DNA from 2 places in the Methylobacterium sp. AC315 genome. Region 2 is predicted to be linked to the other one. Evidence: predicted binding sites of a transcription regulator. Region 2 holds the regulator's gene; the other holds the start of a gene.
What was found. Region 2 encodes PhoB, which activates phosphate uptake and scavenging genes when phosphate is short. Its sites were predicted from a motif close to TGTCATNNANCTGTCAT; they were not measured.
Positions count from the first base shown of each region.

Region 1: AC0IY0_RS10350 (CorA family divalent cation transporter) is a predicted target of PhoB. The motif match lies at 8,256-8,272, and genes of this name have one in related genera.

Region 1 is NZ_CEEDEA010000005.1:45,334-60,275, reverse strand. Features, by position in the region: gene AC0IY0_RS10390 (ATP-grasp domain-containing protein) at 1-1,110, shown strand, start outside; gene mch (methenyltetrahydromethanopterin cyclohydrolase) at 1,107-2,081, shown strand; gene AC0IY0_RS10380 (ATP-grasp domain-containing protein) at 2,282-3,190, shown strand; gene AC0IY0_RS10375 (triphosphoribosyl-dephospho-CoA synthase) at 3,187-4,020, shown strand; gene fae (5,6,7,8-tetrahydromethanopterin hydro-lyase) at 4,260-4,769, shown strand; gene AC0IY0_RS10365 (prephenate dehydrogenase) at 5,196-6,017, shown strand; gene groL (chaperonin GroEL) at 6,095-7,738, opposite strand; gene groES (co-chaperone GroES) at 7,811-8,101, opposite strand; gene AC0IY0_RS10350 (CorA family divalent cation transporter) at 8,312-9,298, shown strand; gene AC0IY0_RS10345 (methyl-accepting chemotaxis protein) at 9,495-10,955, shown strand; gene AC0IY0_RS10340 (DUF3455 domain-containing protein) at 11,172-11,561, shown strand; gene pdeM (ligase-associated DNA damage response endonuclease PdeM) at 11,634-12,347, opposite strand; gene AC0IY0_RS10330 (ligase-associated DNA damage response DEXH box helicase) at 12,389-14,942, opposite strand, start outside.
Region 2 is NZ_CEEDEA010000001.1:89,166-104,107, reverse strand. Features, by position in the region: gene AC0IY0_RS00485 (TadG family pilus assembly protein) at 1-1,178, opposite strand, end outside; gene AC0IY0_RS00480 (TadE family protein) at 1,175-1,669, opposite strand; gene modC (molybdenum ABC transporter ATP-binding protein) at 1,743-2,849, opposite strand; gene AC0IY0_RS00470 (glutathione S-transferase) at 2,915-3,571, shown strand; gene modB (molybdate ABC transporter permease subunit) at 3,610-4,302, opposite strand; gene modA (molybdate ABC transporter substrate-binding protein) at 4,321-5,130, opposite strand; gene AC0IY0_RS00455 (hypothetical protein) at 5,578-5,721, opposite strand; gene AC0IY0_RS00450 (50S ribosomal protein L11 methyltransferase) at 6,000-6,920, shown strand; gene AC0IY0_RS00445 (ribosome modulation factor) at 6,951-7,139, shown strand; gene AC0IY0_RS00440 (hypothetical protein) at 7,178-7,438, opposite strand; gene AC0IY0_RS00435 (aminopeptidase P family protein) at 7,620-9,452, shown strand; gene AC0IY0_RS00430 (hypothetical protein) at 9,478-9,624, shown strand; gene AC0IY0_RS00425 (protein-disulfide reductase DsbD family protein) at 9,885-12,038, shown strand; gene phoB (phosphate regulon transcriptional regulator PhoB) at 12,084-12,779, opposite strand; gene phoU (phosphate signaling complex protein PhoU) at 12,954-13,676, opposite strand; gene pstB (phosphate ABC transporter ATP-binding protein PstB) at 13,992-14,807, opposite strand; gene pstA (phosphate ABC transporter permease PstA) at 14,830-14,942, opposite strand, start outside.

The DNA of each region.
Region 1 (14,942 bases), on a different contig from region 2:
GCGGAGGCGGCTCGGCGGGCGGGAATGCGCCCCTTCGTGGCCGACCTGTTCGGCGATTCCGACACGCTGGCGCTCAGCGAAGCCTACCGGCCGCTCCCGGGTCGATTCGGCAGCCCGATGGCTTTCGAAGCGACCCTGGCGGCGATCGACGCCTTGGCCGAAACCGCAGGCTCGGTCGTCGGCCTCGTCCTTGGCAGCGGCTTCGAGGACGCGCCCGGCCTGATCGCCCGGGCCGCCGAACGGCACCGTCTGGTCGGCGCCGATGCGCCCGCGGTCGCCGCACTCAAGGATCCGTTCGCGCTCGCCGCGCTCTGCGTCCGGCTCGACATCCCGCATCCCAAGATCGCGACCGATGCGCGTCCCGACCCGTCCGGCTGGTTGCTGAAGCGGACCGGCGGCAGCGGCGGCAGCCACATCCGTCCGGCGGGTCGCGGCCCCGCGCCGGACGCGCATTATTTCCAGGCCCGGGTCCCGGGCCGACCCCACGCGCTGAACTTCCTCGCCGACGGACGCGCGATCCAAATGCTGGCGGTGACGGAGCAATGGTGCGCGCCGTCGCCGATCCGGCCCTACCGGTTCGGCGGTGCCGCAACCGGCGCTGCGACGGAAGCTCGGCTTCTCCCCGACGCGCTGATCGCTACGGTCGCGGAGGCCGTTGAGAGCATCGTTGCGGCGACCGGCCTGCGCGGCCTCGGCAGCGCCGATTTCCTGGTCGACGGGTCCGGCTGCTGGTGGCTCACCGAGATCAACCCGCGGCCCGGCGCGACCCTCGACATCCTCGATCGCCGGAGCACGCCGCTCCTGGCGGCCCACATCGCGGCCAGCCTCGGCGCCATGCCGGCGCTCGGTGCGCAACCGGCGGATGCGGCCGCCGCCCAGATCTGTTACGCGGGTCGGGAGCATGCGCCCGTGCCGGATTTCGCCTGGCCGGATCATGTGCGCGACCGCCCGCGCCCCGGCACGGTGGTCCGCCGCGACGCGCCTCTCTGCACGGTGCTTGCCCATGGGGCCGACCGGCAGATGGCGCTCGACAGTTTGAACACGCGGACGGCGCGGCTCCAAGCCGACCTCACCGCTGAGAAAATGCACCCCGAGGAAACCCTGAGATGAGTGCCAGCCAATCCTATCCCAGCGTCAACGCGCTGACGGCGCCGCTGATCGAGCGGTTCGTGGCCGACGCCGCGACGCTGCGCCTGTCCGTGTCGCAGACGGCCGGCGGAGCCCGGATGGTCGATGCCGGCGCCCAGGCGCGCGGCTCCATCGAGGCCGGACGACGCATCGCCGAGATCTGCCTCGGCGGCCTCGGCACCGTGAGCATCGCCCCGAGCGGCCCGATCGCCTCCTGGCCGTATTCCGTGATCGTCCATGCGGCCGACCCGGTGCTCGCCTGCCTGGGCAGCCAGTATGCGGGCTGGAGCCTGGCCGATGAAGCCGGCGATTCCGGCTTCTTCGCCCTCGGCTCGGGCCCCGGCCGCGCAGTCGCTGCGGTCGAGGATCTGTATCAGGAGCTCGGCTATCGGGATTCCGCTTCGAAGACCGCTCTGGTGCTCGAAGCCGCCGGCGGTCCGCCCGACAGCGTCGTCGCCAAGGTCGCCGAAGCGGCCGGCTTGCGGCCCGAGGACCTGACCTTCATCTTCGCACCGACCCAGAGCTTGGCCGGCTCGACCCAGGTGGTCGCCCGGGTGCTCGAGGTGGCCCTGCACAAGGCCCACACGGTCGGGTTCGACCTGCACGCGATCGTAGACGGCATCGGGTCGGCCCCGCTTTCGCCGCCCCACCCGGACTTCATCAAGGCGATGGGCCGCACCAACGATGCGATCATCTACGGTGGCCGGGTCCAGCTCTTCGTCGATGCCGACGATGCCGACGCCAAGCAGCTCGCCGAGCAGATCCCGTCCACCACGTCGAGCGACCACGGCGCCCCGTTCGCCGAGATCTTTTCGCGGGTGAACGGCGATTTCTACAGGATCGACGGCGCGCTGTTCTCGCCGGCCGAAGCGATCGTCACGTCGGTGCGCACCGGCGCCACGTATCGCGGCGGCCGCCTGGAGCCGGCGCTGGTGGAAGCGTCGTTCGCTTAAACGCGGGGCGTTCGAGCTCCGGTTCACGAGGCATCGCGGCGTAGACGACGTCGCACTGCCAATCGCATGAAGCGAGGGTCCCTCTCTCCCCAGTGGGAGAGAGGGAAGCCGGTCCCGGCCGGCCCTCGCGATCGCGCTTCGCACCCACACAGATCCGGTGCTTTCCCGTGCAGGAAAGGGCCGTCGAGAGTCTCCGATCCATGCGCATCGCCCTCGCGGCCGATAACGGCAATTGGCACAAGGCCCGGCTCCTGGCGGCCCTGCGGGCGCAGGGGGTCGAGCCGGTGCTGTTCTCCCTGGCCGACGTGATCGTGGCCACCGGCGGCGGCGAGCCGCTGCGGGTCCCGGGCTTCTCCGGCGAATTGCCCGGCGGCGTGTTGCTGCGGACCATCGCGGGGGGCACGTTCGAGGCGACCACCATGCGGCTCGGCGTGCTGCACGCCCTGGTCTCGGCGGGCGTGACGGTCTGGAACCCGCCCACGGCCATCGAACGCTCGGTCGACAAGGCGGCGACCTCGCTGCTGATCGCCCGTGCCGGCCTTCCGACCCCGGAGACCTGGGTCGTCTCGAAACGCGAGGCCGCCGCGGAGATCGTGGAGCGGGAAGCCCGCCCCGGCGCACCTCTGGTCCTCAAGCCGCTGTTCGGCTCGCAAGGGGAGGGGCTCGCGCTGATCGAGACGCCCGGGGACCTGCCGGACGAGGAGGCTGTAGCCCGTGTCTACTATCTCCAGCGCTACGTGCCGCGGCGGGACGGGCTGTGGCGCGACTATCGCGTGTTCGTCTGCGACGGACGCGCGATCGCCGGCATGATCCGGGAGGGCGACGGCTGGATCACCAACGTCCACCGCGGGGGCCGGCCGCTGCCCTGGGCCATGCCCCGGGACGCCGCCGAGATGGCCGAGGCCGCCGCCGCCGCGGTCGGGGTCGACTATTCCGGGGTGGACCTGGTGGAGGACGGGGAGGGCGGCTTCTCGATCCTCGAAGTCAATTCGATGCCGGCCTGGTCCGGCCTGCAGACCGTGTGCGACACCGATATCGCCGGCGCTGTCGTGCGCGGTTTCCTGTCCGCCGTCCGGGGCGCCAGCATTCCGCGGCTCGTGGTGGCATGACCGGTCTCGCGCCGGGGCTGATCGGCACGCTCTACCGCGCCGCCTGCCTGGCGGAACTCGACGCGCTGAAACCCGGCAACGTCCACGCCTACGCAGCCGGCCATCGCATGGTCATGGCGGATTTCGTCACCAGCGCCGACGTCTCGGCACCGGGGCTGGCGTGGGCGGGATCAGGCGTCGGTGCGCGGGTCCGCGCCGGGGTCGCGGCCACCCTGGCGGCCGTCGCCCAGAACACCAATCTGGGCATCTTGCTCCTGTGTGCGCCGCTTGCCGTCGCAGCGGAGGGGGGCCGATCGGTCGAAGCGGTGCTGGACACCCTGCAGGCTGACGATTCCGAAGCGGTCTTCGCAGCGATCCGGCTCGCGAACCCGGGAGGCCTCGGCCGGGCCGACCAGCACGACGTATCGGTCGCCGCCCCGGCCTCCCTGCGCGCGGCCATGGCGGAAGCGGCAGATCGCGACCGCATCGCTCGGGCCTATGGCACGGGCTTCGCGGACATCGCAGAGATCGGGCTGCCGGCCCTCGCCGGCGCGCGCGCCGCAGGCCTCGATCCGACCTGGTGCACCACCGCGATCCACCTCGCCTATCTCCGGACCGTTCCGGACAGCCACATCGCCCGCAAGGCCGGCGCACCAGTGGCGGAGTCTGTTCGCCTGGAGGCCGCAGGCTTACTCGACGGTCTCGATCTCGCCACACGTCCGGTCGAGCCGCTGCTGCTCTTCGACGCGTCGTTGAAGGCGCGCGGGCTCAACCCTGGCACCAGCGCGGATTTCACGGTGGCGACCGTGTTCTGGGACGCCCTGACTACGGCAGGCGCCGCCCTGGCGTGATACGCGGATAAGTTCCAGCTTTTCACGGCCCGCGGTCAAAGAAATTCCTCAGATCCAGGGCCTTGCGCGGGTTGTGAGCCGCTGGGTCGCACTGTAGGGTCCGGCGCGCTGTCCGGCCCAACCGGCTCGGCCCAACCGGCTCGTCCGGAGGTTCGGGCGCCGATAACAAGGATGGCTTCCCGGCCGCTGGCATTGTCCGGCGCCGCGGCCCTATTTCGGAATCCAGGGAGAGACACCGAATGGCGAAGATCACCAAGGTTCAGGTTGGCGAAGCCCTCGTCGGCGACGGCAACGAAGTCGCTCACATCGACCTGATCATCGGACCGCGCGGCTCGCCCGCCGAGACGGCTTTCTGCAACGGCCTCGTGAACAACAAGCACGGCTTCACCAGCCTGCTCGCGGTCATCGCGCCGAACCTGCCGTGCAAGCCGAACACCCTGATGTTCAACAAGGTCACCATCAACGACGCCCGTCAGGCCGTCCAGATGTTCGGCCCGGCCCAGCACGGCGTTGCCAAGGCCGTCCAGGATGCCGTCGCCGAAGGCATCATCCCGGCCGATGAGGCCGACGACCTGTTCATCCTGGTCGGCGTGTTCATCCACTGGGAAGCGGCCGACGACGCCAAGATCCAGAAGTACAACTACGAGGCCACCAAGCTCTCGATCCAGCGCGCCGTGAACGGCGAGCCGAAGGCTTCGACCGTCACCGAGCAGCGCAACTCGGCTCAGCACCCCTTCGCCGCCAATTAGATTGGGGACGGTCCTGGACAGAGTGAGCCTCCGCCCGCACCGCGGGGCCTGCTCCAGCGACTGGCTTCTATCTTCTTAGGCCGATAGGCACGACGACAGACGGGACGGCGCAAGCCGTCCCGTTTTTTTTGGTTCCGCAGTCACGCGGTGTGGAAGAGCGCGCTCGGGGCAGCGAAACCTGGGCCCTTCAATCGAGCAGCGTTCAAGCATTCCGTACGATCAGGCCGAGTCCTGGCATCGAGGCGGCCTTGTTGACGAGCATGGCAGCACCGCATAGACGACCGTCCTCATGACAAGCTTGCCGTTCACCGCATCCTATCGCCCGCCCTTTTCATAGCGGCGGCTTGCTTATCTTGCCCAACCGCTGCGTCGTCGGCGGTTGCACTTCATCATGATCCGTCGACCTCGCGTCTGCCCGAGGTCACCGTGTCAGTCTCCCAAGCCACTCAATTCTACCCCGCCGTCGGGGTCATCGGTTTCGGCGCCTTCGGTCGCCTGATCGTCCGGCATCTCGGGCCGCACATGGCGCTGCGCGTCTACGATCCACGCCCGGCCGAGGCCGATTCCCAGACCTACGGCGCCGTGCGGACGGACTTGATCGCGGCGGCACGCTGCTCCGTCGTCATCCTGGCCGTTCCGGTATCCCGCCTGTCCGATGTCGTGGCCGACATTGCCCCTCATCTCCGATCGGGAACGCTGGTGGTCGATGTCGGCTCGGTGAAGATGATCCCCGTCGAGATCATGCGGGCGGGATTACCGGCCGGCGTCGAGATCCTGGGAACCCATCCCCTGTTCGGCCCGCAGAGTGCCGTCGGCGGGATCGCGGGACTGAAGATCGCGGTGTGCCCTGACACCACGGGACGGCACGGGCGTCGTGCTGCGGCTTTCCTCCGGACGGTGCTGAAGCTCAAGGTGATCGTCACGACGCCCGAGGCCCACGACCGCGAGGCCGCGGCCGTGCAAGGCCTGACGCATCTGATCGCGCGGGTGCTCGTCGCCATGGAGCCGCTTCCCACTCACATGACCACGCGAAGCTTCTCACTGCTCATGCAAGCGGTCGACATGGTCCGGCACGACGCCCCCGAAGTGTTCGAGGCGATCGAGCGATCCAATCCGTTTGCCGCTGATGTCCGCCAGCGCTTCTTCAAGCTCGCTGCCCAAGTCGAGGCCGATCTCGCACGCAGAAATCTTTCTGCAGCCGTCGAACAGCCGCCCCTCATGACGGCTCGGACTTCCGCGGGACCGTGAGACGGCCGTGTCATACCAACGAAAAAAGGGGCCGCCTTTCGGCGACCCCCTTCGTCAGATCGATGGTTGGCGTGGACTTAGAAATCCATGCCGCCCATGCCGCCGCCGCCCGGCATCGCGGGGGCGCCGCCATCCTTCTTCGGCGCGTCGGCCACCATCGCCTCGGTGGTGACCAGCAGGCCGGCCACGGAAGCGGCGTCCTGCAGGGCGGTACGGACGACCTTGGCCGGATCGACGATACCGGCCTGGATCATGTCGACATACTCTTCGGTCTGGGCGTTGAAGCCGTAGGTCTCCGAGGAGGTGTTGTCGGTGATCTTGCCGACGACGATCGAGCCTTCCACGCCTGCGTTCTGGGCGATCTGACGGATCGGGGCCTCAAGCGCCTTCAGCACGATCTTGATGCCGGCCTGGACGTCCGGAACATCGCTCTTCAGCGCGGCGACCGCCTTCTTGGCACGCAGCAGTGCAGTGCCGCCGCCCGGGACGATGCCTTCCTCGACAGCCGCGCGGGTGGCGTTGAGGGCGTCGTCGACGCGGTCCTTCTTCTCCTTGACCTCGACCTCGGTCGCGCCGCCGACGCGGATCACCGCGACGCCGCCCGCGAGCTTGGCCAGGCGCTCCTGCAGCTTCTCGCGGTCGTAGTCCGAGGTGGTCTCCTCGATCTGCGCCTTGATCTGCGAGATTCGGCCCTCGATGTCGGTCTTCTCGCCGACGCCGTCGATGATCGTGGTGTTCTCCTTCTCGATGCGCACCCGCTTGGCGCGGCCGAGCATGTCGAGCGTCACGTTCTCGAGCTTGATGCCGAGGTCCTCGGCGATCATCTGGCCCTTGGTCAGGATCGCGATGTCTTCGAGCATCGCCTTGCGGCGGTCACCGAAGCCCGGCGCCTTCACGGCCGCGACCTTCAGGCCGCCGCGCAGCTTGTTCACCACGAGGGTGGCCAGCGCCTCGCCCTCGATGTCCTCGGCGATGATCAGCAGCGGCTTGCCGGTCTGCACCACGGCCTCGAGCACCGGCAGCATCGCCTGCAACGACGACAGCTTCTTCTCGTGGATCAGGATGTAGGGATCCTCGAGCTCGGCGACCATCTTCTCCGCGTTCGTGATGAAGTACGGGGACAGGTAGCCGCGGTCGAACTGCATGCCCTCGACGACGTCGAGCTCGGTCTCGGCCGTCTTGGCCTCCTCGACCGTGATCACGCCCTCGTTGCCCACCTTCTGCATGGCGTGGGCGATCATCTCGCCGATCTCCTTGTCGCCGTTGGCGGAGATCGTGCCGACCTGGGCGACCTCGTCGGAGGTCGAGACCTTCTTGGCGCGCGCGATGATGTCCTTCACCGCAGCGGCGGTGGCGAGGTCGATGCCGCGCTTCAGGTCCATCGGGTTGATGCCGGCGGCGACGTACTTGGCGCCTTCACGGACGATGGCCTGGGCCAGCACGGTGGCGGTGGTGGTGCCGTCACCCGCGATGTCGTTGGTCTTCGAGGCCACTTCGCGCACCATCTGGGCGCCCATGTTCTCGAACTTGTCGGCGAGCTCGATCTCCTTGGCGACGGTGACGCCGTCCTTGGTGATGCGCGGGGCGCCGAAGCTCTTCTCGATCACGACGTTGCGGCCCTTCGGGCCCAGCGTCACCTTCACCGCGTCGGCAAGGATATCGACGCCGCGCAGCATCTTATCGCGGGCGTCGGCGGAGAAACGAACGTCTTTCGCTGCCATGGTTTGCCTCTTGTGGTTGGGTTGGACCCCAAGGCCTCAGGTGGCCTCAAAGGGTTGGAACGGGCGATCCGATCAGGCGGCGACGACGCCCATGATGTCGGATTCTTTCATGATCAGGAGGTCCTGACCGTCGATCTTGACCTCGGTGCCGGACCACTTGCCGAACAGGACGCGGTCCCCCGCCTTCACGTCGAGCGCGTTGACGCGGCCCTGCTCGTCGCGAGCGCCGGGACCGACGGCGACGATCTCGCCTTCCTGCGGCTTCTCCTTGGCGGTGTCCGGAATGATGATGCCGCCCTTGGTCTTCTCCTCGCCCTCGATGCGACGGACGACCACGCGGTCGTGCAGCGGACGGAACTTCATGAGCTGCCCTCTTGCTTCAGGTCTGCAGTTGGCGTTGATGCGGCGTGCGCGGCCGCTCCCAAGCCCGACTGTTAGCACTCTGTCTTGGCGAGTGCCAATGACGGCGGCGAGTTAGCTCTCGTGCGGCTTGAAGTCAAGACTGTCGCACCCGCGCGCGACGGCGCGATGACCCGGCATCGGCCCTGATTTCCCCTAGGATAACGCGCCCTCATGCTGAGCCTCCACGGACCCGAAGGCGCGGTGACGCCTGAACGCGGCGGCCCAATTCCCGGCAATGCCGTCTGGCTCGATCTGAACGACCCGAGTTCCGAGGAGGCCGCCGCCGTGGAAGCGGCCACCGGCCTGCGCGTACCGTCCCGGGCCGCACTGTCGGAGGTGGAATCCTCCAGCCGGCTGCGGCGCGTGAAGGGCGGGCTGTCGCTCTCGACGCCGATGATCACCTTCGAGCGCAGTGATTCCCAGTTGAAACCGCTGGGGTTCCTCCTGTCGAAGGATCACCTCGTCACGATCCGGTTCCACGACATGCGCGCGATCGACTCGTCGGAGAAGCGCATCGCCGACGGCGACGGCAGCGTGACGCCGAGCGAGATCTTCCTCGTGATCCTGGAGGAGTTGGTCGACAGCCTCGCGGACGCCCTGGAGGACATGGCCTCCGAACTCGACACGCTGTCCACGCGGATCTTCGACTTCGATGTCCGCGGCGCCGATCGCCGTCGGCTGGAAAGCCCGCCGCCCCGCCGCCGCGACCTGGCGCTGCGGCGGATCCTGCGCGGCATCAGCAACCGTGGGAAGGTTCTCGGGAAGATCCGCGCGAGCCTGCTCGGCCTGGAGCGGATCGTGCCGTTCGTGTCGGCCGCTTGCGAAGGGCTCGGCCTGCCCGGCGACGGTCGCTTCGAGACGATCCGGCGCGACATCGACTCCCTGGACGAGTTCGAGACGCGGCTTGCCGAGAACGTTCAGTTCCTCCTCGACGCCACATTGGGGCTCATCAACATCGAGCAGAACAACGTCTTCCGGGTACTGACGGTGGTGTCTGTGGTTGGTGTGCCGCCGACGCTGATCGCCTCGATGTACGGCATGAACTTCAAGCACATGCCGGAGCTGGACTGGGCCTACGGATATCCCTACGCCCTCGCGCTTATTTTGATCAGCGCTCTTGCTCCAATTGTATATTTCCGAAGCCGCGGGTGGTTCTGATATTCGTCAGCTTAAAAGGCAAAAGCTGTCTTTAATACAAATCTAAGCCTCTGCCAATCAACTATTACAACTTACTTTGATTGAATATTTCATTTGACGCGCTCTCAATGCAGGCTTCGGTTTCAAAGACTGTCGAATTATATAAAATTTAACCCAATCTCGGCCATATGCTCGCAGGAGCAGCGTGGACACCGATATGTTCAAGAGAACCGTCTATAACGAGGCGCAGGCCAAGCTTGACGCCCTGGACCGGTCGTTGGCGATCATCGAATTCTCGATGGACGGGCAAGTCCTGAGTGCCAACCACAACTTTTTGCACCTGATGAAGTACACCCTTGCGGATGTACAAGGCAAACATCATCGCATCTTTGTCGAACCGATGGCTGCCAAGTCGCCAGAGTACACGGAGTTCTGGTCGAAGCTGAAGGACGGTCAGTACGTCACCGGCGAATTCCTGCGGATCGACAAGAACGGCACGGAGGTCTGGCTGGAGGCGACCTACAACCCCGTCCTCGACGCGCGCGGCAAGCCGGTGAAGGTGGTCAAGTTCGCGGCCGACATCTCGGCCAAGAAGAACGATATCGATCGGCTGATGTCGATGATCGACAACATGCCGGTCGCGGTGATGACCGCCGATCCCCGCAACGAGTTCAAGATCAACTACCTGAACGCGACCTCGCGCCGGACCCTCGGGCCGCTGGAGCAATGGCTGCCGATCAAGGTCGACGAGATGCTCGACCACTCCTTCGACGTGTTCCACAAGAACCCGCGTCACCAGCGTAACATGCTGGCGGATGCGAGCCGGCTGCCGCACCGGACCAAGATCAAGGTCGGGCCGGAGACCCTCGATCTGCAGGTCACCGCCGTCAACGACCGGAAGGGCAATTACATCGGACCGATGCTGACCTGGGCCGTCGTATCCGCGCAGGTGAATATGTCCACCGACGTCAGCCGTGTCGTCGATGCCGTGGGTTCGGCGATCCGCGAGATGCAGCATTCGGCCGAGGGGCTGACGCAGTCGGCCGATTCCGCTCGGCAGAAGGCCTCGTCCGTGGCGGCGAACTCCGAGCAGATGAACGGCGCAATCCAGGAGATCTCGGGTCAGGTCGGACGGGTCTCCGAGCGCGCCCGCCAGATCGCGGTGCAGGCCGAGACCACGGACGCGACGATGCGGCAGCTCGCCGAGAACGCCCGGGAGGTCGACGCGGTGGTCGGCATGATCAAGTCGATCGCCGGGCAGACCAACCTCCTGGCGCTGAATGCCACGATCGAGGCCGCGCGGGCGGGCGCCGCCGGCCGGGGCTTCGCGGTGGTGGCGAGCGAGGTCAAGGCTCTGGCCGAGCAGACCGCGAAGGCCACCGGCGAGATCACCCAGCAGGTTGCGGCGATCCAGAGCGCAACCGGCGAGGCGGTCGGAGCGATCGAGATGATCACCGCCGCCGTCGCCGAGCTCTCGACGCTGACCCTGGCGATGGCGAGCGCTGTCGAGGAGCAGGCGGTCTCGACGCACGAGATGTCCGGCAATATCGGCGGCGTTTCGCAGGCCGCCAATGCCACCGGTCAACTGGCGGAAGCTGTCCTGGGAGTCGCCGAGAGCCTCGCCGGACACTCAGCGGATCTCTCGGAGAGTGTCACGCGGTTCATGAAATCCGCCTGACCTGGATCACGCGCGAGCCGCGGCGTGAAACGCGCACGCGGTTTGCAACGTATCGGCGGTTCGGACTGTCCGGATGGAGCTGAACCGATTCCCCACGCCGTCATCACGCTCCGCAGCCTCACAAGGTCTTGGCGGACAACCCTCATCGCCGTGGCGTCCTGCGCTCCGGCTTTCGCATTGGCCGAACCGGCGGGCCTGGAACCGCCGCCCGGCAGCGTGGCGATCGCGCGTCTCGCCGCCCGGGGCGTGCAGGTCTATGCCTGCATCGCTGCCGAGAACGGCCCGGCCTGGGGCCCCGCCAAACCCGAGGCCGAACTCGTCCAGCCGGATGGAAGCACGGTCGGGCGCCACTTCGAGGGACCGGTCTGGGAGGCGCAGGACGGATCCCGGGTGCTCGGTACCGTCATCGCTCAGGTGCCCGCACCGCGACCCCAGGCGGTCGCGTGGCTGCTACTCTCCGGCCGGACGTCCGGAACCGGGTTGCTCGCCGGAACGCAGTATGTCCTGCGCAGCGACACAGTCGGCGGTGAGAAACCGCAGGGCGTCTGCATGCCGGGCCAGACGGCGCGGGTGCCCTACAGCGCGACCTACACCTTCTATCGCTGACGTCTCACGGCGCTCGTTCACACGGCCCCACCCGCGGCGAGGCGATATTTCGAACTGTCACGCGCGCTCCCGTCAATCCCGCGCCAGCTGCGCTCGGCCGATGGTGAAGACCCGTCCATCCCCGAGCAGATGGGCCGTGAACCCATTGGGGAATAGGCCGTCGATGGCCCGGTCGCGGACGTTCAGCCCGCCCGCGTAGGCACCGAAGGCGGGCATCACCAGGCGGGTGCCGTCGGTGACGAAGCAGCGGCGGCGGACCGCCCGACCGCGCATGGCGACCTTTCCGCAGGGATGGAGATGGCCGGCGATCTCACCGGGGACCGGTTCGCCGCTCGGCTCGTGACGCAGGATCAGGCCGCCCAGGGTTAGCGCGTCGGCGTAGCGGCCGCCGACGCCCTCGCTAACCGCCGCGTCGTGATTGCCCGCGATCCAGACCCAGTCCCGGCCCTCCTGCAAAGCCGACACCATGGCCCGGTCGCCGGGCTCCATCCGCTCCGGGCCGCGGACATCGTGGAACGAATCCCCGAGCGCGACCACGCGCGCCGGATCGTGGCGCACCACCGCCTCGTGGAGGCAGGCGAGGGTCTCGCGGGTGTCGTAAGGCGGCAGGAACTGGCCGGTGCGGGCGGCGTAGGACGACCCCTTCTCCAGATGGAGATCGGAGACGATCAGCGTGCGGTGCTCGGGCAGCCACACGCCGCCACACAGATCGAGCACCAGGGTCTCGCCCGCCAGCAGCAGGGTCGGGTGCTTGTGAGTCTTCTCGAGTCTCAGGCCGGCCGCCAAGATCGCATCCTCGGTCTCGATGGGGGAGGGCGGATCGACGGTCAGGACAGGGCTTCCTGAAGAAGCTCCGCCTCGGCCTCGGCCAGGATCTCGTCGGCCCCCTCACCGTAGACCCGTTCGCGCCCGATCTCGAGCATCACGGATACGGAGAGCGGCGAGACTCGATCGAGAGCCTTATGGATGATTCGCCCCTGAATGCGCTCTAGCATCATGCCGAGGCGCCTCACGTCGAGGAGTCCGGTTGCCGCATCCTGTCGCGCGGCGCGCAGCAGGAGATGGTCGGGCTGGTGCTTGCGCAGCACGTCGTAGATCAGGTCCGTGGAGATCGTGACCTGGCGACCGGACTTCTTCAAGCCGGGATGATGGCGCTCGATCAGGCCGGCGATCACCGCGCATTGCCGGAACGTGCGCTTCATCATCGCCGATTCATCGAGCCACGCCTCGAGGTCGTCGCCCAGCATGTCGACCGCGAACAGGTCGCCGATGAAGTCGGGGTCCAGCGCGGCCCGCTCCGAAACATCGCGGGTCGTCCAGATCGCGATGCCGTAATCGTTGGCTGCGAACCCGAGCGGGCGCAGGCCATCACGCTCCATCCGCCGTGTCAGCAGCATGCCGAGCGTCTGATGCGCCAGCCGTCCCTCGAACGGAAAGGCCGTGAGGTAGTGCCGCTTGCCCCGAGGGAAGGTCTCTACCAGCAAGTCGCGCTCGCCCGGCAGCACGGAGCGGCGGCGCTGCTGCAGCAGGTACTCGCCGATCTGCTTCGGCAAGCGATCCCAGGCGAACGGGTCGGCGATGATCGCCCGGACCCGCTCGGCCAGGAAGGTCGAGAGCGGGAATTTCGCACCGGCATAAGAGGGAATCGCAGGATCGGTCCCCAGTGGCGCGCGGGTCACCAGGGCCTCGTCCTCGGCCAGGCCCTCGAAGCGCAGAGTCTCGCCCGCAAACAGGAACGTGTCGCCGATCGTCAACGTATCGGCGAACTCGTCCTCGATCTCCCCGAGCACCCGGCCGCCCTTCGGCAGGACTGTGCCGGGCTTGCCGCGCAAGGTCCGTCCGAGCCTCACCCGGACCCGCGCCGCCTCGACGATCGTGCCGACATTCATGCGGTAGGCTTGCGCCGTCCGGGCATCGCGCACGCGCCACAAGCCGTCGGGCCCACGCAGGATCTTGGCGAAACGCTCGTAGGCACGCAGGGCGTAGCCGCCGGTCGCGACGTAATCGACGACCTGCTCGAACGATTCCCAAGTCAGGCTGGCATAGGGTGCTGCGGAGACGATTTCGTCGTAGAGGCCGACCGGATCGAAGGCGTCGGCGCAGGCCATACCGAGCACGTGCTGGGCGAGCACGTCGAGGGCGCCGAGCCGCGCGTCCGGGGTGTCCTGCGCGGCCGCCTCGACGGCATCGAGGGCCGCCTGGCACTCCAGCATCTCGAAGCGGTTGCCGGGTACGAGATAGGCCTTCGACGGCTCGTCCATCCGGTGGTTGGCCCGTCCGATCCGCTGCATGATCCGGCTCGCGCCCTTGGGAGCCCCCACGTTGACCACGAGATCGACGTCGCCCCAATCGATCCCGAGGTCGAGGGTCGCGGTGCAGACGATCGCCCGCAAACGTCCCTCCGCCATGGCGGCCTCGACCCGTCGCCGCTGCTGCGCGTCGAGGGAGCCGTGATGGATCGCGATCGGTAGCGCGTCCTCGTTGAGACGCCACAGTTCCTGGAACGTGTACTCGGCCTGGAGCCGGGTGTTGACGAAGACCAGGGTCGTCCGGTGCTCTTTGATCAATGCGTAGATCGCCGGCATCGAGTGCCAAGCGGTGTGCCCCGAAATCGGCAGCGACCGTCCGAGATCGAGCAGGCGCAAGTCGGCCTTGGCGCCGCCTTGGACGGTCACGAGGTCAGCCATGCAGGGTTCTGCGCTGCCTTCCTCCCCTAAGGAGGCGGGTAGACCGGCCGTAAGACCGGTTCGGGAAAGCGAAGCGCCGCCGGAGACGTCCCGACCGGCTTCCTCTTCTGAGCTGTCGCTCGGCTCCTTTTTCCGATTGCTGCGCAGGGTACCTTTTCCCACACAGGGAAGAGGAGGCTTCTGCACCTGCGGCACCAGATACTTCCGCAGCTCATCCGGCTCGCGCACGGTGGCGGACAATCCGATCGCCGCCAGATCCGGGGCGAGGCGGTGCAGCCGGGCGAGCGCCAGGGAAAGCAGATCCCCGCGTTTCGAGGTCACGAGGGCGTGCAGCTCGTCGAGGATGACGCAGCGCAATCCCGCGAAGAATTCGGCGGCGTCGCGATGGGCGATCAGAAGCGCCAGTTGCTCGGGCGTCGTCAGCAGGATGTCGGGCGGGCGGCTGATCTGGCGAGTCCGCTTGTGCGCCGGGGTATCGCCGGTGCGGGTCTCGACGCGCACCGGGAGGCTCATCTGGGCGATCGGCGCGTCCAGGTTGCGGGCGATGTCGACCGCCAGGGCCTTGAGCGGCGAGACGTAGAGGGTATGCAGGCCTCTTGAAGCCTTGGCCTCGGCTTTGGTGGCCCCCCGTTCCGAGAGGGCAACCAGGCTCGGCAGGAATCCCGCCAGCGTCTTACCGGCCCGCACCGGCGAT
Region 2 (14,942 bases):
CCGCCGTTGGCTCCCGAGCAGGTGAGCGTGCGCAGCGTCCCCTGGGCGGACGCAACCTCGGCATAGACCGGCAGATAGACGGTTCCGAGACCGAGCGGGGCCGAGACCGTGGCCTCGATCAGTAGCCGGGTCTGGGCCGTCTTTACCGTGGCGTTCGGGCTTCCCGGCCGGACCCAGCCGGAGCTGCGGCGGCGTTCGCCGATCGCCAGGGTCAGCCGGGTCGAGAGCAGCCCCGGCACGGTGGCGCCGAGATCGATCGCCACCTGGTTCTGGCCGTTGGCCAGGGACGCGGTGGCGGCCAGGATGTCCATCACCTGCAAGGACGGGCCGGCCAAGCCGCGTCCGGGGGCGAGGGCCGCCACGTCGCCCAGCGCATCGACTTGGCCGAGCGGCACGAGGTTGCCGGCGTTCGGCAGCGCGTTGAGGATGCTCGAGAGGGCCGCAACGGTGGCAGAACTGCCCTGCGCGGCAACCCGGATCGCCATCAGGATCTGCCCGACGCTGGCGTTGGCCTTCACGATATCGGTGTAGTTGGCCGCCTGCAGGTTGAGGCTTGCCGCCAGTGCGTCGAGGACGCGCAGGCCGTCGACCTTGGCGCTGGCCAACGCGTTGTAATCGCTCACGCCCAGCGTCAGCTTGGCCCCGAGCAGGGCTCCGAGGACGGCGTTGGCGATCCCGCCGCTGAGGCCCAAGGTGCCCGAGCCAATCGTGAAGGCCGCGAATTGCGCGCTGGCCGCCGTGCCGGTGACCCGGATCGGCACGCTGCCGGGCAGCCCGATCGCCCGGCCGAAGGTCACCGGGACCGTGGTCGCGAGCCCGACCCGCACGGCGTTGGCCGGGCTCACGCCGGGGTTGAACCGGCTGCCGGGAGCGACGTTGGGCGCGCTGGCGTCGTAACCGCCGGTCGCCACCGTCGCCTGCGCGGTGCCGTAGCCGTTGTCACCCAGCGAACGGCGCGCCACGGTGTCCGCCTTGGCCGGGTCCACGGCGGCGAGCATCGCGGCGATGTCGGCCGCGCCCTGCGCCTTGCGGCGGGCCTGGAACACCTGGCCGAGATCGATCCCGACGGCGCCGGCGCCCATCAGCAGGGAACTGCCGAGCGCCACAAGGATCACCACATTGCCACCCCGGGCCCGGCCGAAGCGCCGCGCCTGGTTGGCCACCGGCCATCGGCTCACAGGCCGCCCTTCCGGACGCTGATGCTGCTGCGCAGGACGCTGGGCAGCATCGGGATCAGCTTGGAGAAGACGTTGATCCCCAGTGCGTTGGCGTCCAGCGTGACGGTGACCGTGTAGAGCGTGGCATCGCTCGGATCGGGGCCGACCAGGACCTTGATGGTCTCAGGTCGGAACATCGCGCCGCCGCTGAGGCTGCGGTTCACCATGGTCTGCGCCAGGGTCGCGCGCTCGACGTCTGTGACGCCCGCGATGGAGGCGCGGGCCGCCTCGGCCGCAATCTGGCGCAGGTTGTGGATGGCGCCCAGACAAATGCCGAAGGCGGTAATGCCGGCAAACAGCATCAGCAGCAGCGGCGCGACGAGCGCGAACTCCACCGCCGAACTGCCGCTCCGGCAGGCCAGACCGGGCCGACCGCCACACCGAAGCCTCTGGACCCAGCCCATCGAAACGCCCTCCGGGTGCCGAGCCGCCGCGGCGGCTGCACAACCCATGGTGGCATCGATCCTCTAATCAAAGGTTGTGATCACCATCCGAATTCCAGTGTTTCCAGGCGAATACGGTCGATTAGATTTCTACCGTCGGTCGCAGCGTTCCAATTCCCGACGGGTCGAACGCTGCACTTTTGATCACGACGTGAACGGGGCGTCCGGGGGTTAACCCCAGTTCGCGGTATGCCGCCGCGGTGACCCGCGCGGCCACCAGTGCGCCGTTGCAATCGATCTCCACCGCGACCTCGGCGCCGCTCATGGTCACGGTCGCGACCTGGCCGGGGAGGATATTGCGGGCGCTCAGGCCCCGGGGCCGCTCGGTCGCCACCAGCACGTCACGGGCCGGGATCCGCACGCGCAGCCGCGTTCCGGGCGGGCGCGCCGCCAGGCCGGGTACCAGCAGCTGACCGGCCGTGCCGGTCAGGCGGGTCAGCCCGGTCTCCGGATCAGTCCCCTCTACGACCATGTCGAGGAGCGCGCCGGCTTCCGCCTCGTGGACAGGCACCAGATCGGCCCGGCGCAGAATCGCCTCGGCGGGACCGGACGCGGCCACGCTCCCCTCCTCCAGCACGATCACCGTGGTCGCGAGCCGTGCCACCTCGGCCACCGCGTGGCTGACGTAGACGACCGGCACGCCGGCCTCGTCACGCAGGCGCTCGATATACGGGAGGATCTCGGCCTTCCGGGCCTCATCGAGGGCCGCCAGTGGTTCGTCCATCAGCAGCAAGCGCGGCTTGGCGAGCAGCGCCCGCCCGATCGCCACCCGCTGGCGCTCGCCCCCCGACAGGCCGGCGGGGCGGCGGTCGAGGAGGTGGCCGATCCCCAGCATCTCGGTCACCGCCGCGAAGCCGGCCGGGTCGGCGGGCCGGCGCCCGAACACGCGACCGTAGCCGAGATTGCTCCGCACGCTGAGATGCGGGAACAGCCGCGCGTCCTGGAACACCACACCGACCCGCCGCCGGTGGGGCGGCAGGAAGATGCCCGCCGCGGTATCGACCAGCGTCGCCCCGCCGGCGTCGATCCGGCCGCGATCCGGCCGGGCCAGCCCGGCGATCAGGTCGATCAGCGTCGTCTTCCCCGATCCCGAGCGCCCGAACAAAGCGGTCAGTCCCGGGCCCGCCGTGAACGCCGCATCGAGCGCGAAGGCGCCCCGCCGGAGCTGGACGTCGACGGCGATGCTCATGGCGCATACCCGCCGTGGCACGGGCGGCGGCGCGGCGCGTTGGCACCCGCCACGGAGCCTCCACGATGATCACGGTCCACCACCTCGAGAACAGCCGTTCGCAGCGCGTGCTGTGGCTGCTGGAGGAACTTGCCCTCCCCTATACGGTGAAGCGGTACGATCGGGATCCGCAAACCATGCGGGCGCCCCCGGACCTCATCGCTATCCATCCCCTGGGCAAGGCGCCGATCATCACGGAGGACGAAACGGTGGTGGCCGAGACCGGCGCCATCGTCACCTACCTGACCGACCGGGCCGGCGGCGCCCTGGTGCCCGCTCCGGGAACGCCCGAGCGCGCGCGCTACACCTATTGGCTGCACTACGCCGAGGGCTCGGCCATGCCGCCGCTGCTGCTGAAGTTGGTCTTCGGTCGCTTGGCTCCGCAGAGTCCCTGGGCCTTGCGGCCCCTGGTCCGCGGGATCGCCGACACGGTGCTCAAGAGTTTCGTCGATCCGGATCTGCGGCGGCACGCGGCGTTCTGGGAGGGGGAGCTTGCCGACAGGCCGTTCTTCTGCGGCGCGGAGTTCACCGCGGCCGACATCATGATGAGCTTCCCGCTGGAGGCCTTCGCGGCCCGCGGAACCGGGACCGGGCCGCGGGTCACGGCCTGGCTCGCGCGCATCCATGCCCGCCCGGCCTACGCCGCGGCGTTGGAGCGGGGTGGTCCCTACGCGTACGCCTGAGCGGCGGTCGCATCGGGCGACGGTGGGGCGTCCCGCCATCAGCCCGCCTGCAACCGGCGCGCGGCGCGGGACGCCAGGAACTCCGAAACCAGCAGGGCCGCCACCGACAGGGCGACCGAGATCAGGGTGAGGCGCAGCGCCGGCCCCTCCCCGCCCGGGACCTGGGTCAGCGTGTAGATCGCCGAGGGCAGGGTCTGGGTCTCCCCGGGGATGTTTGACACGAAGGTGATCGTCGCCCCGAACTCGCCCATCGCCTTGGCGAAGGCCAGCACGGCACCCGCGATGCAGCCCGGCAGGCTGAGGGGCAGCGTGACGGTGAGGAATACCGCGAGCGGGCTCGCCCCGAGGGTGCCGGCCGCCTGCTCGAGCCTGGGATCGACCGCCTCGATCGACAGCCGCATCGCCCGCACCATCAGGGGGAACCCCATCACCGCGCAGGCGAGTGCCGCCCCGGTCCAGCGGAAGGCGAAGACGATGCCGATCTCCGCAAGGGCGCTGCCGAGGAAGCCGCGCCGGCCGAGCGCCAGCAGCAGCAGGTATCCGGTCACCACCGGCGGCAGGATCAGCGGAAGGTGGACCAGACCGTCGAGCAGCGCACGCCCGGGGAACCGGCGTCGCGCCAGCAGCCACGCCACCGCGAGCCCCGGCAGCAGGCTCGCGAGGGTCGCCACGCTGGCCACCCGCAGGCTCAACGTGACGGCGTTCCAGGCGTCGGGGGGGAGGCCGAACACGGCCGCGGGCGCGGACGGCTACCGGCTCGCGCCAGGCTTGCCCACCACCCTGAAGCCCTGGCGCTCGAAGGAGGCCCTTGCCGCCGGGCCGCGCAGATACGCCAGCAGGGTGGCGGCATCGGGGTTGCGCGAATCCTTGATCAGTGCGGCTGGATAGACGATCGGCGGATGGCTGTCGGACGGGAAGGTCGCGACCACGTGGACGCCCGGCTCGGCGGCCGCGTCCGTGGCGTAGACGATGCCCAGCGGCGCCTCGCCGCGGGCCACCAGCAGCAGCGCCGCGCGCACGTTCTCGGCCTGGGCAACCTGCCCCTTCACGGCGTCCCAGGCCCCGAGCTTCTCGAGGGCGGCCTTGCCATACTTGCCGGCCGGGACGGCGTCGATGGTCGCCATCGCCAGCTTGCCACCGTTGAGGATCCGGGTGAGCGTAGAACCGAGATCCGGCGCCAGGGCGACCTCCGGGTCGGACCCGCCCTCTTTCGGCCCGGACGCGATCAGCACCAGGGCGTTGCGCAGGAGATCGACGCGCGTGTCGGGCTTCAAGCTGCCGGCCTTCTCGGCGTAGTCCATCCAGGCCTGGTCGGCTGAAATGAACAGGTCGGCCGGCGCCCCCGCCTCGATCTGCTTGGCCAGGGCATTCGAGCCGGCATACGAGATCCGGGTGATCGTGCCGGTTTCCTTCGTCCAGCCTGCCGCCGCGTCGTCCAGCGCGTTCTTCAGGCTCGCCGCGGCGAAGACGACCACCGGATCGGCGGCCCTCGCCGTCCCGGCAACCGGGACGACGGCCAGCACGGCGATGAGCGTCAAGATCCGTCTTGTGGGTCGCATCGGCTCGGGGATCCCGTGGCGGGCCCCGTGAACCGGCCGCCTGCGCCCGGGACCTTAAATGCGGTGCCCCGGCGGGCCAAGCGCCGTTCAGCCGCGCGGTGTGTCCCGGCGCTCCCGTGGCGCCGCCTCGGCCCGGTGCAGCCGGCTCAGCAGGACCAGGAGATGACCTGGAAGCGGGCCGTCCGGCGCCGGCCCGCCGAAGATCCGTTCACGGGGTGAGGGAGGGACAGCCCCATCGTTGACGATGGCGGGGCTGCGCGGTCCGGAACGCCTGGACTTGGTCACGCTGTACGCACCCTGCTTGGTCACGCGTCTGGCGAAAGCTGGCAAAAACGTCGGCACACGTCGCCAGTTCCGCGGGCGATCCATGGATTCTGTGGTTAACGCTTAGACACCGTGCCGCATTCCTGGGCGCGATCCGCTGCGAATCCAGCTGCGCGCTCCGTCTCACCAGGTCCGAATGTCGCGCCGCTCGTGCTGCTCGCCCTCGGGCACCGGACCCATCCCGGCCGCGACCAGGATGGCCCACAGCGTGGCCACAAGGGTCGTCGCGAGCGTGACGGCGACGCTGACGAGCAGGGGTGAGTTCATGGCGACGCTGTCATCTGTCAAAACGGGCGCGCCGGCTCACGAAGCGCGGCGCGCCAGAGTTGAGGGTCTGGCCTTGGGAAAGCCGAGACTGTTGTAATCAGCGAAATCCTGCGCGGAAACTGATTTAAATCGATTTCTGTCCGGTGATTGTCAGATGTGTCGAAGCAGCAACAAATCGGCAATCCTGGTCTCCGACGCGATGAGATCGTAGCGTCGGATACGGTTTTTTCGCATCTGCCCCTGTAATGCGGCGCGCTCCGGGGCTACAGCCCGGCACCATGCTCGAAGGTCTGCCGCCCCACCGCCCGACTCACATCCTGCGCCTGACGACCGATGAGCGGTCGGCCCGGGCCATGACGGATCTGCTGGGCGAGATGTTCGATCCCACCGAGACCGCCGTGGCGGCGTTCGAGGATGCGGATGGCTTCACCTGGCGGCTCGAGGCCTACTTCGCCGACGCGCCGGACGAGGCGTACGTCCGCGACCTGATCCGCCCGGTGATCGGAGACGAGGCCGACGTCGCCGAGTTCCGCACCATCGAGCAGCAGGATTGGGTCCGCACCTCCCTGGAGGGGCTGAAGCCGGTCCGGGCCGGCCGCTTCCTCGTGCACGGCGCACATGACCGCGACGCGGTGCGCGGCAACGATCTGCCGATCGAGATCGAGGCGGCCCTGGCGTTCGGCACGGGCCATCACGGTACGACCCTCGGCTGCCTGCGGGCGCTGGTCTCGGAGTTGAAGCGACGGCGTCCGGCGCATGTGCTGGATGTGGGCACCGGAACCGGAATCCTGGCCTTCGCGGCCGCCAAGGTTTTGCGGCAGCCGGTTGTGGCGGGCGACCTCGACGGCGAGGCGGTCCGGACCGCCCGGGAGAACGCCCGCCTCAACGGCCTTGGGCCCTATCTCAAACTCTACGAGGGTCCCGGCGTACGCCACCGGCTCGCGGACCGGACGCGGCACTTCGACCTCGTCTTCGCCAACATCCTCGCGCGGCCCCTGCGCCGCCTCGCTCCGACCCTGTCGCGCGTGGTCGCGCCTGCGGGCGTGCTGGTCCTGTCAGGCCTGATCGAGCGTGACGTGGCGGGTGTGCTCTCAGCCTACCGCCACCAGGGCTTCCATCTCGTGAGAAGCGGCTTGATCGAGGGCTGGGTCGCCTTGGTGCTGGCCCGCGGCGGTGCGGCGAAGCGGCCCCGGCGCTGAACCGGGACCCGGGCCGCGCATTGCCCGGGCATGAGCCAGACGCCGCGCCCCAATCCGCCGTCCGATCCCATCACCGAGGGCGCGCAGGCCCGGGCCCGGGGCCGTCCCAAGGATTCCTGTCCCTATCCGGCCGACTCACCCGACCGCATCGCCTGGCTCGAGGGTTATGATGGCGTGCCATCCGGCAAAGCCCCGGATCTGCCGATCGCCGACGCCTGATTCCGTCGTACCGCCGGGAATCCCAAACCGTCCGTGTACTAACGCGCGGTCCGGAGCCGTCCAGGCCCCGTCGATCCTTCCGACAACGCCTCGACGACCGGGCTTTCCGCATCGTCCGCGTGTGCGACCGGGGCGCCGAGCGCAGCCATCAGGACGCGCAGACCCTCGACCCACTCCTCCGCCTCCGCAAGCGAAGCGAAGCCGTCGCGCCGGATCACCGTATCCGGCTCGATCGTGGTGATGGCGTCGAAGAGACCGTCGGCTCTGTCGCTGATTCGGTAGAAGACGCGGCGTGGCATGACCTGGGAGATAGGGCAAAGATCTGGCGTGATAAGATTGCGCGCGACTCTAAACCATAGGTTACGCCCGCGAGCATCATCCGAAAGGTGGGCGGATGGCTCGAAAAACCGCGCTGCGCGCGGTCCACGCGTCGATTCCGCCCGGTTGCGACGAGGGACCGCCCGGCGATAGGGTCCGCGCATGACAGAGCCAAGTCCGCCCCGCCACCGGTTCCAGACCTTCGACGATCCGAGCCATCGCAAGGGCGTGGAGCGGATCGAGGCCTTGCGCGCGGCCCTGCGCGAGACCGCCGTCGATGGTTTCGTGGTGCCCCGGGCCGACGAGCACCAGTCGGAGTACGTGCCGGCCGACGCGGAGCGGCTGGCCTGGCTCACCGGCTTCACGGGCTCGGCCGGAACCGCCCTGATCCTGATCGAGTCGGCGGCCCTGGTCGTCGATGGGCGCTACACCCTGCAGGCGCCGGAGCAGGTCGATACCGGGATCGTCACCGTGGTGCCGCTGGCCGAATCGACCGCGGAGGCCTGGATCGCCGACAACCTCAAGCGCGATCAGGTTCTCGGCTATGATCCCTGGCTGCACACGCCGGACGGCGTCGCCCGCCTGGAACGGGCCGCGGTCAAGGCCGGCGGATCGCTAGGGCCCATGCCGAACCTCGTCGACGCCGTCTGGGCCGGCCGTCCGAAGCCGCCGGCCGGGCCGGTGGTTCCCCATCCCGAGGCGTTCGCGGGTGAGTCGGTCGCCGACAAGCTCACCCGTGTGCGCACGGCCCTGGCTGAGGGCGGCTGCGATGCCCTGGTGATCTCCGACCCGCACAATCTCGCCTGGGCGTTCAACCTGCGCGGCTCCGATGTCGGCCATACGCCGCTGGCGCTGGGCTACGCGATCCTGCCACGCGAAGGGCGGGCGCGGCTGTTCCTGGTCTCGCCCAAGGTCGATCCGGCCCTGCGCACGGCGCTGGCGCCGGTCGCCGAGATCCTGTCGCGAGCCGACCTCGATGACGGGCTCGGCTCGCTCAGCGGTGTGCGCGTGCGGGTCGATGCCGCGACGGGCGCCGTGGCCCTGAAGGAGAAGATCGAGGCCGCGGGCGGGACCGCCGATATCGGCAAGGACCCGATCACCGGCATGAAGGCGGTCAAGAACACCGCCGAGATCGCCGGCGCGCGCGCCGCTCACACCCGCGACGGCGCCAGCGTCGTGCGCTTCCTGGCTTGGCTCGACGGCGCCGCCGCCACGGGGGGCTTGAGCGAGATTGCCGCCGTGGAGGCCCTGGAGGATTTCCGCGCGGCCGGCGGCGACCTGCGCGACGTGTCGTTCCCGACAATCTCGGGCTCCGGCCCGAACGGGGCGATCGTGCATTACCGGGTTACGCGCACCAGCGACCGGACCGTGCGGGCCGGCGAGCTGTTCCTGATCGATTCCGGGGCTCAATACCCGGACGGCACCACCGACATCACCCGGACGGTCGCGGTCGGCGCGCCGACGGATGCGATGCGCGACCGCTTCACCCGGGTGCTGAAGGGACATATCGCCATCGCCCGGGCGGTGTTCCCAAAGGGCACGACCGGCGCCCAGATCGACGCGTTCGCCCGCGCTCCGCTGTGGCAGGCCGGGCTCGATTTCGACCACGGCACCGGTCATGGCGTCGGCGCCTTCCTGTCGGTGCATGAGGGTCCGCAGCGCATCGCTAAGACCGGGACCGTGGCGCTGGAGCCCGGCATGATCCTGTCGAACGAGCCGGGCTACTACGCCCCGGGCGCCTACGGCATCCGGATCGAAAACCTCGTCCTCGTCGAGCCCCGTGAGATCCCTGAAGGCGAACGCCCGATGCTCGGCTTCGAGACCCTGACGCTCGCACCCTACGATCGGCGGCTGATCCGCCCGGACCTGCTCGAGCCGGAAGAGCGGGCCTGGATCGACGCCTACCACACCCGGGTGCGCGACACCCTGGCGCCGCTCGTCGATGCCGGAACCCGCGGCTGGTTGGACCGCGCCACCGCGCCGCTGGCGCTCTGATCCGGGCGCCTTCGAGTGCGCCCCGGTGCAGAACGTGCGCCTCGGCCACACGCAAGGATCGGATGGTGACGATGTCCGGCGGGTCCAGCTGATCGTCTCCGACGACGCCACCGGCCCGCTCGACGGTGACAAGCTGTGCGACGTCGGCTTGGCGATACGCAACGCTCTCTAGACGGCCGGCGAAACGCTGCGCGTCATCGCCGAGCACGCCGAACAGCGCGAGCTCCACGAACTCAGTGAAGGGTCGTCCTCTCCCTCATCCTGTTCGAGCCCCGCTGAGCGCCTCAGCGGCGTCGTGGCCGATGGCTCATGGGCTGGAGCGCAGGACAGGGCCCGAACCGGCGCGCTATAAGGCCCGTCACGAGACGACCCGCCTGCGTCTCGGAGATGACGCGGGTGAAACCGCGGCCGACCCGCGCGCGAAGGGACAGCATGATCCGCCGCCTCGCATTCCTTGTCCTGGCCCTTACCGCAAGCCTGTCGGCCGCGTCAGCGCAAGGCTTCCGCACGCCACCCGACTTGGTGCGGTCGAGCCTCGTGGCCGAGCCGATCGCGGTGGCCGGGGCGCAGCCGTTCACCCTGGCGGTGCGGATGCAGGTGAAGCCGGGCTGGCACGTCTACTGGCGCAACCCGGGCGATTCCGGTCTGCCCCCCGAAGTGACCTGGACCTTGCCGGCGGGCTTCAACGCCGGCGCGATCCGGTGGCCCGCCCCCGAGCGCATCGCGATCGCGACGCTGATGAACTACGGCTACGAGGGCGAGGTCACCCTGCTCGTGCCGGTCACGCCGCCGCCGAGCCTCGACCCGGCCGATCCGGTGCGGATCCAGGCCAAGCTGACCTACCTGGTCTGCGAGACCGAATGCGTCCCGGGCTCCGCCGACCTCGCCTTGACCCTGCCGGTGGGCGAGCCCCGGCCAGATGCCGGGCAGGCTGCCCTGTTCGAGCGGGCTCGCACCGCATTGCCCGCCCCTGCGCTCTGGCCGCTGCAACTCTCGAGTCAGGGCGACACGCTGCAACTCGACTTCGCCGCGGCCGGCCTAAAGCCCGAGTCTATCAAGGCCGCATCGTTCTTCCCCTATTCCGAGACCGCCATCGACAACGCCGCCGTCCAGGTGATGCGCGTCGACGCATCCGGCCTGCACCTCACCCTCGCGCGGAGCACCCCGACGGACCCGGCACCGGCCGCCCTGCCGGGCGTGCTCACCGTGGAGGAGACGACCGGCGCCGAAACGCATCGCCTGGCCTTCGCGTACGGGGACGAGCCGGTTGCACCGGTCCCAGTGGCTGCACCCGAGGCCTCCGCCGCAGCCCAACCGGTCGCCCCGGCCTTCGACGCGCTGACCCTGGCGACCGCGGCGGGCCTGGCCTTCCTGGGCGGGCTGATCCTCAACCTGATGCCCTGCGTCTTTCCCGTCCTGTCGATCAAAGTGCTCGGCCTCGTCCGGCATGCCGGCGAGAGCGCGGCGCGCGTGCGCCTGCACGGCCTCGCCTACACGGCTGGGGTGATGGCGAGCTTCCTAGGCCTTGCAGGCTTGCTGCTCGCCCTCAAGGGCGGCGGGGCCGCGATCGGCTGGGGCTTCCAGCTGCAATCGCCGGCCGTGGTGGCCGGGCTCGCCTATCTGCTGCTCGCCATGGGCCTGAGCCTGTCGGGGGTTGTCCATGTCGGCGGTCGGCTCACCGCCATCGGCGACGGGCTCGCCCGGCGCTCGGGTCTCAGCGGCTCTTTCTTCACGGGCGTTCTCGCGACCCTGGTGGCGACCCCCTGCACGGCACCGTTCATGGGCTCGGCCGTGGGCTTCGCGCTGACCCAGAGCGCCGGCGTCGCGCTCGCGGTGTTCGCAAGCCTGGGCTTGGGCCTCGCCCTGCCCTTCCTGGCGCTGACCCTGTGGCCGCCGGCGCTGCGGGCGCTGCCGCGGCCGGGCGCCTGGATGGAAACCCTGAAGCAGGTTCTGGCTTTCCCGGTCTACGCAACGGTGGCGTGGCTGATCTGGGTCCTGGCCCAGCAGGTCGGCCCGCAGGGGCTTCTGGTGGGGCTGATCGGCCTCGTGCTGGTGGGCTTCGCGGCCTGGGCCTGGGAGCACGGGCGCGTCGCCGCTTCGCGGGTCGGACCCGTCGTCCAGGGCGTCGCGCTGCTGACGGTCGTCGCCGTCGGGGCACTGACCCTGACCCTCGATCGCGACCGGGCCGTGCCCGTCGCCCAGGCCGCCGCAGAGGGCGTCGAGCCCTTCACGCAGGCGCGTCTCGACGCCTTGGTGAACGCGCGGCGGCCGGTCTTCGTGAACATGACCGCCGCCTGGTGCATCACATGCGCGGTCAACGAGACGACCTCGTTGTCCACGAAGGCCGTGCGGGCCGCCATGAAGGATCGGGGTGTGACCTACCTGAAGGGCGACTGGACCAACCAGAACCCCGAGATCACCCGCTTGCTGGAGGCGCATGGGCGCAGCGGCGTCCCGCTGTACCTGCTCTACACGGGCACTGGGGAGGCACAGGTGCTGCCGCAGATCCTCACCGAGGGAACGGTGCTGGCGGCCTTGAAGGCGGTACCGGCCGCCTCCGGTAAGAGCGCAGCGCTGGCACGCTGACCGAGGAGGCAGGCGCGCCGTTCCGCCCCGACGGGCTGGAGGTCTTCAGGCTTCGAGGGAAAACGTCTCGTCGAAGGCGTATCCCGAGCCCCGCACGGTGCGGATCGGGTCGGCCTGCCGGGGGGCGTTGAGCGCCTTACGCAGCCGCCCGACATGCACGTCCACGGTGCGCTCGTCGATGTAGACGTCGTGGCCCCAGACCCCGTCGAGGAGCTGTTCACGGGAAAAAACCCGGCCCGGCGCCAGCATCAGGAATTCGAGCAGCCTGAATTCGGTTGGCCCGAGATGGAGTTCCTCGCCGGCGCGCCGGACCCGGTGGCCGGAGCGGTCGAGCTCGATGTCGCCCGCCGCCAGACGGTCGGCGACGTGGGCCGGCTTGGCCCGACGCAGCAGCGCCCGAACGCGGGCCAGCAGTTCCGGCACCGAGAACGGCTTGACGATGTAGTCGTCGGCGCCGGTCCCGAGCCCGCGGACCCGGTCGCCTTCCTCGCCGCGGGCGGTGAGCATGATCACCGGCAGACGCTCGGTCTCGCGTCGGGCCCGGATGCGGCGGCACAACTCGATGCCCGAGAGGCCGGGCAGCATCCAGTCGAGCAGGACCAGATCGGGCGTGCGCTCGGCCAGGAGCAGTTCGGCGTCGTCACCGCGACTGGCCGAATCCACCAGGAATCCTTCGGCCTCCAGGTTGTAGCGCAGCAGGGTAGTCAGCGCCTCCTCGTCCTCGACGATCAGGACTTGCATGCTCACGTTCGATAACCTGTTCCGAATTCGGCACGCATCGAATCAACCGCGCCGGAGGGCCCGGACGCGCCGATGGTGCGGCAGGGGCCGCGATTCCTCAACCCACGCGCACTCCCACCGGGGCTTTGTCCCGCAGGTGGGAGTGCGCGCTGCGGAGGAACCGCGAACCGCATGTCACGGGGCCGTGGCGGCAGGCCCGACCGTCGCGTAGTTCGACGCGTCGTTCTTCGGCCGCTCGCCCGCCAGCGTCTCACCGGTGGCGAGGTAATGGATCGTCTCGGCGATATTGGTAGTGTGGTCGCCGATGCGTTCGACGTTCTTCGCGCAGAAGAGCAGATGCGTGCAGAACGAGATGTTGCGCGGATCCTCCATCATGTAGGTGAGGAGCTCGCGGAACAGCGAATTGTACAGGGCATCGATCTCGCCATCCCGCTCCCAGACATCGTAGGCCGCCTTGATGTCGCGGCTGGCATAGGCGTCGAGGATATCCTTGAGCTGAGCTTCCGCGAGGTCGCTCATGTGGCGCACGCCGAGCACGATCTTCTGCGCAGGCGCCTGATCGGAGATCGCGACGACCCGCTTGGCGACGTTCTTGGCGAGGTCGCCGATCCGCTCCAGATCGCCGGACACGCGGATTGCCGAGATGGTCTCGCGCAGGTCGATCGCCAGCGGCTGACGCCGGGCGATGAGCAGCACTGCCCGCTCTTCGATGTCACGCTGGAGCGCATCGAGGCGCTTGTCGGCGAGGATCACCGCCTGGGCGAGCGTATCGTCCCGGCGGACGAGGGCATCGGTCGCCTCGGCGGCCATCTTCTCGGCGACGCCGCCCATCTCGGAAATTGAGCGACGCAGGTCATCCAGGTCGGTGTCGTAGGAACTGACGATATGGCCGGGCATGGTGGATCCTTCGATGGCGTCCCGCAAACCTTGATCCGCGAGGTCTGGCGGAAACCCGCCGCTGCGATCACGGATACCGTTGTACGTTTCCCGGTACCCAGTCCCTTGGATAGTTCACGTCATGATGCGGAGCGGAGCAGATTTCGGCACGCGACAAAAACAACCGGAATAGGCCGATGTTCCCAGGTCAACGCAACATGCCTCGGAGTAGCGCCCGGTCGAATTCCGATCGGGCGCGGCTCCGCGTCTTGAGATCGACGCGCAAACATGTGCCGATCCGGTCATCAACTCTTCCGCGAAACTTCCGCGATTGGCTTAACCGAACCGCCCGGTGATGTAATCCTGGGTCCGCTGCTCCACAGGGTTCATGAACATGCGGTTGGTGGGGCCGAACTCGATCAATTCACCCAGGTACATGAAGGCGGTGAACTGCGAGATGCGGGCAGCCTGCTGCATGTTGTGCGTGACGATCACGATGGTGAACTCGTCGCGCAGCTGCTCGATCAGTTCCTCGATGCGGCCCGTGGAGATCGGGTCGAGCGCCGAGGTCGGCTCGTCGAACAGGATCACCTCCGGGCTCTGGGCCACGGTGCGGGCGATGCACAGGCGCTGCTGCTGGCCGCCGGAGAGCCCGGTGCCCGCCTGGCGCAGCTTGTCCTTCACCTCGTCCCAGAGGGCGGCCTTGCGCAGGGACTGCTCCACCCGCCCGTCGAGTTCGGATTTCGGCAGCTTCTCGTAGAGGCGCAGCCCGAAGGCCACGTTGTCGTAGATCGACATCGGGAACGGGGTGGGCTTCTGGAAGACCATGCCGATCCGCGAGCGCAGGTCGTTCAGGTCGACGGACGGGTCGAGGATGTTCTCGCCGTCGAGCATGATCTGACCTTCGGCCCGCTGCTCCGGGTAGAGGCTGTAGATCCGGTTGAAGCAGCGCAGCAGCGTGGACTTGCCGCAGCCGGACGGCCCGATCAGGGCCGTGACCTGGCGGTCGTGGAAGTTGATGTCCACGTTCTTCAGCCCGTGGAAGCTGCCGTAGTAGAAGTTCAGACCCTTCACGGCGATCCGGACCGCACCGCCCTCGTTGGCGTGGTTGCGGGTGAGATCGACCGTGGGGATCGCGGAAGCGGCGTTCATCGTCGTGTCCTCGAGAAGGGTCTTAGCGCGACATCTGCGGCTTGATGACGAGACGGGCGATGATCGACAGCACCAGGATCGTCGCGGTGATGAGGAGCGCCCCGGCCCAGGCGAGGCTCTGCCAGTTCGGATAGG